Regions from separate parts of the Carboxydocella sp. ULO1 genome, predicted to be linked through region 3. Evidence: riboswitches for the same ligand, from Rfam matches in the RefSeq annotation. Region 3 holds a riboswitch; each other region holds the start of a gene.
What was found. Region 3 has a riboswitch for cyclic di-GMP ahead of ULO1_RS06080 (hypothetical protein). Riboswitches for the same ligand answer to the same signal wherever they lie in the genome.

Region 1 (3,272 bases), on a different contig from region 3:
GCTATATCTATGCTGCCATAATGGCCAGGGATTTTCCGGTGGTGCAGAGCAGTATTGTTTTTATAGCCATGCTGTTTGTGTTAATCAATCTTCTGGTCGACCTGCTTTATACCTATATTGATCCCCGCATTCGTTACAGTTAAGGAGGAGCGCCATGAGCCAGAACAAAGGAGGACTATGGGCTGACGCCTGGCGTCGGCTAAAGCGGAATAAAGTTGCCCTGCTGGGTGCGCTGATTGTGGCTATCTTGCTGTTTACTGCTCTGGCTGCCCCGCTCATCGCTCCTTATGACCCCGTTCATGATGGGAGCTTGAAGGAGCGCTTGCAACCACCCAGCGCCAAGCACTGGCTGGGAACGGACAAGCTGGGCCGGGATATTTTTAGCAGGATTGTTTATGGTGCCCGCATCTCTGTTGAAGTGGGGGTTATTTCTGTAGGCATCGCTTTGATAGTAGGCACCCTGATGGGGGCGTTGGGCGGCTATTATGGCGGCTGGCTGGATTCCATCCTGATGCGTATTGTTGATATAATGCTGGCATTTCCCAGTGTCCTGCTGGCAATCGCTATCATGGCAGTGCTGGGGCCCAGTCTGGAAAATGCCATGGTGGCCATCGGACTGGTGAATGTGCCAACCTTTGCCCGGGTGGTACGGTCTACTGTTCTGGCGGTGAAAGCCACTGAATATATCGAGGCGGCCAAAGCTATCGGGGCCAGGGATGCTCGCATTATTTTCCGCCATATTTTGCCCAACTGCATTGCGCCCATTATTGTAACAGCTACCCTGGGCATCGGTACAGCTATTCTCGATGCCGCCGGCCTCAGCTTTCTGGGCCTGGGGGCTCAGCCACCTACACCGGAATGGGGGGCGATGCTGGCCGATACCCGGGATCTCTTGCTTAAAGCGCCCTGGGTGGCCATATTCCCCGGGATTGCCATTATGCTGAATGTACTGGGCTTTAATCTGCTGGGAGACGGTTTGCGGGACGCCCTGGATCCCAGGTTGAAACAGTAAAACGCATTGCCCGGTGGAGGTTAAATAACAAAGCCGCAGGCTTTGCCTGCGGCTTGGATTTTTACTGGGTAATGGAGGCATTAACAGTTGTAGTAGCCTGAGCAGTTTGATTCAAAGCTGAGGTAGCGGCAGCCAGTTCAGCTTCCAACTTTTTGATTTTAGCTTGTAATTCAGCGATTTTACGTTTGGCTTTTTCCGCTTTGGCTTTGGCTTTCAGTTCCTGTTTCAGTTTCTTTTCCTGGGCTTTTAATTGAGCCAGTTCCCGCTTGTCTTTTTTCTGTTCTTTCTTAATTTCATTTTCCCGTTTGACAATTTCCTTTTTCAGCATCCTGGCCAGCTCATTGATCCGGTGAATGCGTTTCACATAGGTCTTACTGTCTTTAGTTTTCTTGAAATCAGCCACTGCATCTTTTTTCAGACTATTGATAGCCTGGGCCAGAACCCGGATATCTTTTTTGCTGGTGATCAGCTTGTTCAGCTCAGCCTTGAGTGCTGTATCGGTCGGATTGTCCAGCAGCTTAACCAGCACCGCTTTTACCTGCAGAACCTGCTGCTCAAAAGGATTGACCTGGGTAGTAGTAGTGGTATTGCCATAGGTGTCGGAAGTAACAGTGGTCTGGGTTGTAGCATCAGTGGTAGTGGTGGTTTCCCCTTCAGCAAAAACAGCGGAAACAGGACCAAGAGCCAGGATTGCGGCAACAAAAGTGGCCAGGAATTTGTGTTTGATAGTCATAAGACATACCTCCTTTTAATGCTCAAAATTTTACCTCCTGCCAGAGCAGGAGGTAAATCGCCTCGCACTCGGGCAGCTGGCTGGCCTGGCAACGGAGTTGCGGTAGCCCCTTTAGCTTTGCGTCACCACCTTTCGATGGTTTTGCCTTTTTCCTTTTCGCTATATTATACGAACAGGCAATCATTTTTGGGGGGACCTAAGAAGTTTTTCTAAAAAATTTTTTTCGACAACAAAACAGGAAATCCTGCTCCAATGGGGAAAATAAGTAGCAGAGGAGGTTGAGAATATGGTAGAGATCGGCTTCAAGGCCCCTGATTTTACCCTGCCCGCTACCGGGGGACAGGAAATCACTTTATCCCAATTAGCTGGCAAAAAGGTTGTTCTTTATTTTTATCCTAAAGATAATACTCCTGGTTGAACCAATGAAGCGGTCGATTTTAATGACCGGATGGAGCAGTTTGCTGCCATCAATACCGTTATTCTCGGAGTAAGCCGGGATTCCATAGCCAGTCATGAGAAATTTGCGGCCAAACTGGGTCTGAAATTTCCTCTGCTCAGTGATAGTAACGGGGAAGTATGTCAGTTGTATGAGGTATTAAAAGAAAAGAATATGTATGGCAAGAAAAGCATGGGGATTGAAAGATCCACTTTCCTGATCGATGCCGATGGTGTTATCCGACAGATCTGGCGCAAAGTCAAGGTAGCCGGCCATGCCGAAGCTGTCCTGGCTGCAGCCAGGGAGCTATCAGAGCAATAATTCCAGGGCTAGATAGACCCCGGCTCCGATCAGGCTGGTAGCTGGCAAAGTGAGAAACCAGGCGGTAATAATCTGTCGGGCCACCCCCCATTTTACCCCGCGAAAGTTTTTGGCTGTGCCCACTCCCATGAGTGCGGAAGCGACTACATGAGTAGTGCTGACGGGTAGGCCAAAGCGGGAAGCCAGCAATATTACCAGGGAAGAGCTAATATCCGAGGCAAAACCATTTATGGGTTCAATTTTAAAAATCCGCCCGCCCATGGTGCGGATTATTTTTTTCCCCCCTGTAGCGGTACCCAGGGCCAGGGCACTGGCGCAGGCAACTACTACCCAGAAGGGAACATGAAAAGTATCAATCATACCGGCGCTGACGAGAGCCATAGTGATCAGGCCCATGGACTTCTGGGCATCATTGGAGCCATGGGAATAGGCAGTCAGCGCTGCTGAAAGGATCTGTAAGCGACGAAAAACATTATTGGTCTGATGGGGATGAGAAAAGCGGAAGAGCCAGAAAAAACCCACCATTACCAGATAGCCCACCACCAGACCCAGAATAGGGGATAAGATCAGGGACAGGATGATTTTACTCAGGCCTGTCCACTTGATGAGCGCAAAACCGTGCTGGGCAGCGGCAGCTCCTACCAGGCCGCCGATGAGGGCATGGGAAGAACTGCTGGGAATGCCATAGTACCAGGTAAACAGGTTCCAGAAAATAGCAGCTGAGAGGGCGCCGATTAAAACCGTCTGGGTTATGGCTGCTGGGTCCACAA
Region 2 (3,272 bases), on a different contig from region 3:
CGCCACCATCCCCAGCAGCCCCGTCAGAGCCAGGGCCACCAGCACGATTGCCGTCCCTCTTTCTCCGCTCTCTTTGCTCTTCATCTTTCCTCCCCCCTATTCCATCCGCATCTGCACACTGCCACTTACTGTATAGGGGTTACCGATAATTTCACCGATAATGGGGGCAAAGATTTGTACCGGGTAGGAAACCTGCACCGTTACCGGTTGCCCCCGCAGGCGATTGCTATAGGCAGGAGCGATGGTGATTTGCAGTTTACTGCTATCCAGACCCACAGCTGTATCTTTAATCCTGGCGATAATAGCTGTATCCTGGGCCCCCACCACTGCCAGACGCGCCCCCTCCCGGGCCCCATTGTTCACCGTCAGATAGGCATGGAAAATGCGACCGAATTCAATAATGCCAAAGAGCAACATTAATAAAAGAGGCAGAACAAGGGCCATTTCCACCAGTGCCTGTCCCCTTTCCCCTCTTTTTCTTCCCATCCCCATTTTCCTCACCTACCTAACCAGAGTGTCACCAGTAAATAGCCCAGGCTGAGAGGAATGGCATAGGGGATAGCCGTCGGATCTGTCTGGCTGGTTTCTTCCTTCCACCACTGGCCGGTAAAGAAACCAACAAATAGCCTGGCACCTGCTTTAGACCAGGTTTGTTTAAACCCGGCCCAGCCCTGTTGCCAGAGGAGTCGGCCACACAGCCAAAGTCCCCCTAGGATGGCCCCTGCCAGAAAAGTATATAACGCCACTTTTCCCCCTGCCCAGGCACCGATGGCCGCCAGGAATTTCACATCTCCTGCACCCATTCCACCTACCAGAAAGGGCAGGATTAGTAGACCCAGACCAACCAGCCAGCCCAGCAAAGAGCCTTTCAATTCAGGCCAACCGCCCTGGTAATAGTGCCAGCCCCAGATCAGAGGCAGGGTATACAGTACCAGCCAGTTGGGAATGCGCCGATAGCGCCAGTCATAATAAATGGCAAGTGTGATGATAACCCAGAACAAACTCATCCCTCCGCCCGGGAAAAATAGGGCCCTACACCGAGGCACTCGGCCTACCGCGTAGGGCCTTGGGGTTTTTTTAGCTAGCACTAAAGCTTAGTCCTTCAAATACCGCCTTAATCTTATCCTTGAAAGCTATTACCGTTACAACCAGAGCCGCCGCCACCAAAGCAATAATCAGACCATACTCGGTCATTGCCTGACCAGACTCCTCTTTCCACAATCTTTTGATGATGTTCATACCAAATCCCTCCTTGCTAAACTTCGCTCTTTTTCACCCTTATGCATAAGACACAACACCTAAAAACCCCCTTTTACCGGCTGCCCGGCGAAAGGGGGTCACAAACCGACCTTCCACAATTCGGCAGCCTGGCAGTCATAGCGCTTATACGCCTTAGACCCATGGCTTTGCGCCCCCGGCTTTCACCGGGTTTGCCTTTATCGTTGTGTCTTATTGCCTTGTTCTGATTTTAGTATATACCCAATTAGGACAAATGTCTATGGGACCGCAGCTTTAATTTTTCTAGGACTTAGGTCCCAGACAAATGGTTTTTTTCGTACAAAGGTTTAATTTTATCTTTAAACAATATTAAAGATAATACTAGAGCTGCTGCAACCAGAGAGATAATCAGCGTGTACTCACTTAAAGCCTGCCCCTTCTCCTCCCGCCAAAACCGTTGAACTTTTCCCATACCGGTCCCTCCTCCGCTTCGCCTTTCAGGCTCCTACTTTTAGTATACATAAATGAAGGGGTATTAGTCTATGGATCTTAAGTCCCAAAAGCCTGCTCATTAAAAATTCGCAACAATGTCTGCAATTCCCGTTTCCCCTGTTGCCGCTGCCGCAAATCCAGAAAAACCACCCGCTGGTAGCGGGCTGCCAGATAGGCCAGACGGCGAGGCGATATGAGCGGAAACCACTTTTGCTCTACTACCAGCAGATTAAAATGTTCCCGCGCCAGTTTATCGGCAATGGCCAGAGTCTGATCCCAGGACCCCTGGTCAATGATGATAATCTGCAGCAACCAGTGATAACGATACTCGTATTGCAGCAGCCAGCGTACCACCCCTTCCAGATTAGTCACATTATTCCTGGTCAATAGCACCACGGAAATCCCATTCATTTGTGGTTGCCGTTGTTGACGGCGGCTGTAAAACAGTCCCCACAGCAGCAAGCCCACTAAGCCCAGCAAACAGAAAAAGGGCAGCCACCATGACATATAATCCACCCCACTCCGGGATTTTTGTCTATGCCATGATATGCTGCCTTCAGGAATTGGGTTCCTCGGTCAGTCCCATGCGCACAGCAAACAGCGCCGCCTGGGTCCGGTCTTCCACCCCGATTTTTTTAAAAAGATGGGTCAGATGATTTTTTACAGTCTTCTCACTGATGAACAACCTTTCCCCGATTTCCCGGTTGGTCAAACCCTGAGCCACCATGCCCAGAATATCCCTTTCCCGTCGGGTAAGCTGTTGCAAAAGCTGTTGTTCCTGCAGACGGGTCATCATGTGGCTGATTTTTTCCATTACCTCCGGAGCAATCACGGTTCCACCCCCGGTTACTGTGGCCACTGCCGCCAGCAAGTTATCAGCACTGATGTCCTTGAGCAGGTAGCCTGCTACCCCGGCCTTAATCACCTCCGGTGCCCGTTCATCCACCGCTACTGTTAGAGCGATGATCTTCACCCGGGGCATCAGCTGTTTCAACTGGCGGATAGCCTGAATACCATCAGTACGGGGCATGTTGATATCCATCAAAACAAGATCGGGAAGACATTCCCGGGCCTTCGCCACTGCCTCCGCCCCATCTCCCGCTTCCCCCACCACCTCCAGGTTGGGCTCTAGAGCCAGTACCTTGCGTAAGCCTTCCCGGATCAGAGGATGGTCATCTACCAGCAAAATCCTCACTATCCCCATAGCTAAACCTCCCTATCCTTCGTTGAGCGGTACTTTCAGCAGAATCTCCGTCCCCTGCCCTGGTCGACTGCGCAGGATGAAAGTGCCTCCTAACAGTTCCACCCTTTCCCGCATACTGGTCAAACCCAGGCTCTCCCGTTGCTTGTTGGCCAGGGCTTGTTCCACATCAAACCCCTGGCCATCATCCTTGATCAGGATGTTAACACTATCCCGGCCCATTTCCAGCCGCACTATAACTTTGCTGGCCCGGGCATGTTTCCAGACATTATTGAGGGCTTCCTGGACCACGCGAAACAGTCCTACTTCCACCGCATTATCCAGGCGCCTTTCATAACCAAAGAAGATAAATTCCGTGTTT
Region 3 (3,272 bases):
GCCCTGGTAATTGGTATAATGCTGGACATGGTTGAGCAAAGGCTGACGCTGGCGCAGGACATAGTAAAAGGTACTGGTTTCCTCGGTGAGGCCTGGAAAGACGTCCAAAATATTTTTCCCAATAGCTGCTGCCGGGTCTATTCCACCGATATTGGTGGCAGGTTCGTTATAAAAAATGATATTGGCTTTAGTATCAGTAACAATGATTCCTTCATCCAGATTAGCCAGGATTATATCCAATAGATGTTTGTAATCCACCCCTATATCCCCCTTTGCTGGCTGTATGGGTGAACAAATTCTCCATAGCCGGGGGAAAGTCCTTTTTTGTTAGGTTAAACTACCAATTAAGGGGATGAGATTATACTATCTCCACTGCTGCTATAATATCCCGTTGTTTAAAGCTATAACCCCTGTGTAAAAAGAAGAGAGGCCATGTGGCCTCTCTTCAGTCATCATGTTCTCCGTCATTCTGTTCTCCATCATTTATACCATCATGGTCATTGTCTTCATCACCATCGAGAACACCATCATGGTCAGTGTCAGGATTTTTAGGATCTTCTTTTAATACAAATTCTCTACCATTGCTGATTTTGTCCCCATCATCATCTTCATCAAAGTCCATAATACCATCATCATCAGAGTCACTATCGATGGGGTTGGAGCCTATGCTAAACTCCTGGGAATTAGAGAGTCTGTCCTTATCAAAATCCTCGTCACCGTCTTTCATACCATCCCCGTCTGAATCAGCTTTCAGCGGGCTGGTATGGATCACAAATTCCTGATAGTTGTTAAGGTTGTCTCGGTCCAGGTCTTCGTTTCTATCTTTAATACCATCTCTGTCACTGTCAGGGTTTAGAGGGTTGGTGTGAACAAGGTATTCCTGAAGGTTCGTCAGTTTGTCATGGTCCAGGTCTTCATTACCATCCTTGATGCCATCCTGGTCGGTATCGGCTTTTACCGGATTCAAGCCCAGGTAAAATTCCTGTTTAACAGTAAGGCCGTCCCGGTCCGGGTCAGTGTTGGCCAAATTTCGATAAATGCTGAGATGATAGCGCAATTCCCAGCTGTCAGGTATACCATTATGGTTTTTGTCTTTGCTTACTTTGGCATTGGCCGGGTTTGGGCCGCTACCAAGAAGGACTAAAGTAGCGAGAGCGATTGGAGCCATGGTAAAAAAGACTTTACGTTTGTTCATAAAGAACCCCTCCTTAATTTAAAATCTTATCCCGAGCAAGCAGTTAAATTAAGGAGGCTCGCCCGGCAGCTGGCTGGCATGGCTGTGCAGCTTTAGCCCCTATAGCTTTGTGTCGCCGCCTTTCGACGGTTTTACTCTTTTCGGTTATCATATTATACGTTTTCAAAAAGTATTTTAGGGGGGTTTCTGGGAATTAAAAAAATTTTTCCTCAGGCGAGAGAGTGCCATATTGGAGAAATGTTATGCCCCTTGTTTAAAACTGAACAATTGTGCTACACTAAAAGAAATCTCATAAAGCAGGAGGTAAAAATCATTGAAAGTAGCGGCAGCAGTGGCAAAAACCTATGATTATATCGAAGTGGAAGCGGGAGTCCAGGAGGTTCTAAACCAGTTTGGTGGCATGGAAACTTTGATTAAGCCGGAGGAGAGGGTGCTCATCAAACCCAATATGCTGGAGGGATTGCCACCGGAGCGAGCAGTAACCACCCATCCGGAAGTAGTAAGAGCGGTAATTCGTCAGGTAAAGAGGGCCGGTGGCATACCTTTAGTCGGAGATAGTCCTGGAATTGGCAGTGGCATGAAGGCGGCGGAAAAAAACGGCATAGCCGGGGTATGCCGGGAAGAAGGAGCGGAATTGCTGGCATTTGCCGAATCAGCGGAGTATTCCTTTCCTGAGGGAAAAGTAATCCGCAAGTTCCATTTGACCGGTGAACTGCAACAGGTGGATAAAGTTATCTCTCTGGCCAAAATGAAGACCCATTCCTTTATGGGCATCACCGGGGCCGTCAAGAATTTGTTTGGCTGCATAGTGGGTCCAGGCAAAGCTCAGTTTCACCTGCGCCTGAAGCGACGGGACGATTTTGCTGCTATGCTGGTTGACCTGGCCCTGCTGGTTAAGCCGGTTTTTTTCCTGGTAGACGGAATTGTTGGGATGGAAGGCAATGGCCCCCGTAATGGTTCGCCTATTCAAGCGGGAGTGATTTTGGGCGGCACTAATGGCTTTGCTGTTGACCTGGTCATGGGTCAGATGATGGGTTTCAACAGTGAGGAATTGCCGGTATCACGGCTGGCTCTGGCCCGGGGGCTGGTACCGGGGTTGAAGAGGATTGAAGTGGTAGGCAGTGGCCGGGAGTTACGCTGGAATTTTCAGCCCCCCTATAACCTGGAGTCTCTGGATGGGCGGGTCCCGCCTTTTCTGGTCCGCTTTTTCCAGAATCAGTTCACCTATCGGCCGGTTATGAATGAAAAGTGTACCGGTTGCAGCCGTTGTGCTCAGCATTGTCCACCGCAAGCCATAAAGATCGAAAATGGGAAAGCGATGGTAGACTATGAGCAATGTATTCGTTGCTATTGTTGCCAGGAACTCTGTCCCTTTGATGCTGTTATTCTGGAACAGGGATTATTGCTCAAACTGTTCGGTCGGAAAAAGTAACCAGATGCCAGTGGCAGGCATATACTAAGACAAGAAGCTTAATCAGAGCAGAAGGGATTATTGGGTCAGCTACAGCTAGCGGTATTTATGGCCTGGCTAAAGCGGCTATTAAAGAACAAACAACCCCGTGAGTACCAGGGCTCACGGGGTTTATTTTATGATCTGCACACGCTTTTGTTTACGCAGCACCAGGCGCCAGTAGATGCCTTCCCAGCCGGTGAGGGAGTGGTCATTAACAATTTGTTTGGACATTAACTCAAAAGGGCTGCGCGCTACCAGTTGTTCTACTTCTGCTTCGGTAAGGCAGCAAAGCTCGGGCAGGCCACAGCCGGGGATATCGGTCCAGAGGGCGGTAAAAACGGCAATTCCACCGGGTTTAAGCACTCTCCAGGCCTCATCTAATACCTGCTGCCGGTTTTCCTCGATGCTTTCTGTAAAAACATGAAGGAGCCCAAAGCTGTAAATGGCATCAAAGGAGAATTCCCGAAAGGGCAGATTAAGGGCATCAGCCACCAGGCACTCGAACTCTGCTTTTAAAGCCAGCCTACCGATAGCTTCAGCATCAATGTCTACAGCTACCACTTGCAGGCCTTGTTCAAAAAAATACAAGCTATCCCGCCCATTGCCACAGCCCAGGTCCAGAAC

Region 1: linked by a shared signal. The riboswitch ahead of ULO1_RS01345 (hypothetical protein) and the one ahead of ULO1_RS06080 (hypothetical protein) in region 3 are both predicted to bind cyclic di-GMP.
Region 2: linked by a shared signal. The riboswitch ahead of ULO1_RS01115 (Flp family type IVb pilin) and the one ahead of ULO1_RS06080 (hypothetical protein) in region 3 are both predicted to bind cyclic di-GMP.

Annotation. Positions count from the first base shown of each region.
Region 1 is NZ_BDLQ01000007.1:109,399-112,670, forward strand. Features, by position in the region: gene ULO1_RS01335 (ABC transporter permease) at 1-143, shown strand, start outside; gene nikC (nickel transporter permease) at 155-1,012, shown strand; gene ULO1_RS01345 (hypothetical protein) at 1,074-1,745, opposite strand; cyclic di-GMP riboswitch class I at 1,814-1,901, opposite strand; gene ULO1_RS01350 (peroxiredoxin) at 2,032-2,502, shown strand; gene ULO1_RS01355 (inorganic phosphate transporter) at 2,491-3,272, opposite strand, start outside.
Region 2 is NZ_BDLQ01000007.1:66,470-69,741, reverse strand. Features, by position in the region: gene ULO1_RS01130 (TadE/TadG family type IV pilus assembly protein) at 1-84, opposite strand, end outside; gene ULO1_RS01125 (TadE/TadG family type IV pilus assembly protein) at 97-486, opposite strand; gene ULO1_RS01120 (prepilin peptidase) at 498-1,001, opposite strand; gene ULO1_RS01115 (Flp family type IVb pilin) at 1,078-1,239, opposite strand; cyclic di-GMP riboswitch class I at 1,359-1,445, opposite strand; gene ULO1_RS14490 (Flp family type IVb pilin) at 1,529-1,690, opposite strand; gene ULO1_RS01110 (glycosyltransferase family A protein) at 1,768-2,217, opposite strand; gene ULO1_RS01105 (response regulator transcription factor) at 2,267-2,914, opposite strand; gene ULO1_RS01100 (sensor histidine kinase) at 2,927-3,272, opposite strand, start outside.
Region 3 is NZ_BDLQ01000031.1:16,436-19,707, forward strand. Features, by position in the region: gene ULO1_RS06075 (sigma-54-dependent Fis family transcriptional regulator) at 1-258, opposite strand, end outside; gene ULO1_RS06080 (hypothetical protein) at 446-1,195, opposite strand; cyclic di-GMP riboswitch class I at 1,257-1,341, opposite strand; gene ULO1_RS06085 (DUF362 domain-containing protein) at 1,509-2,627, shown strand; gene ULO1_RS06090 (class I SAM-dependent methyltransferase) at 2,778-3,272, opposite strand, start outside.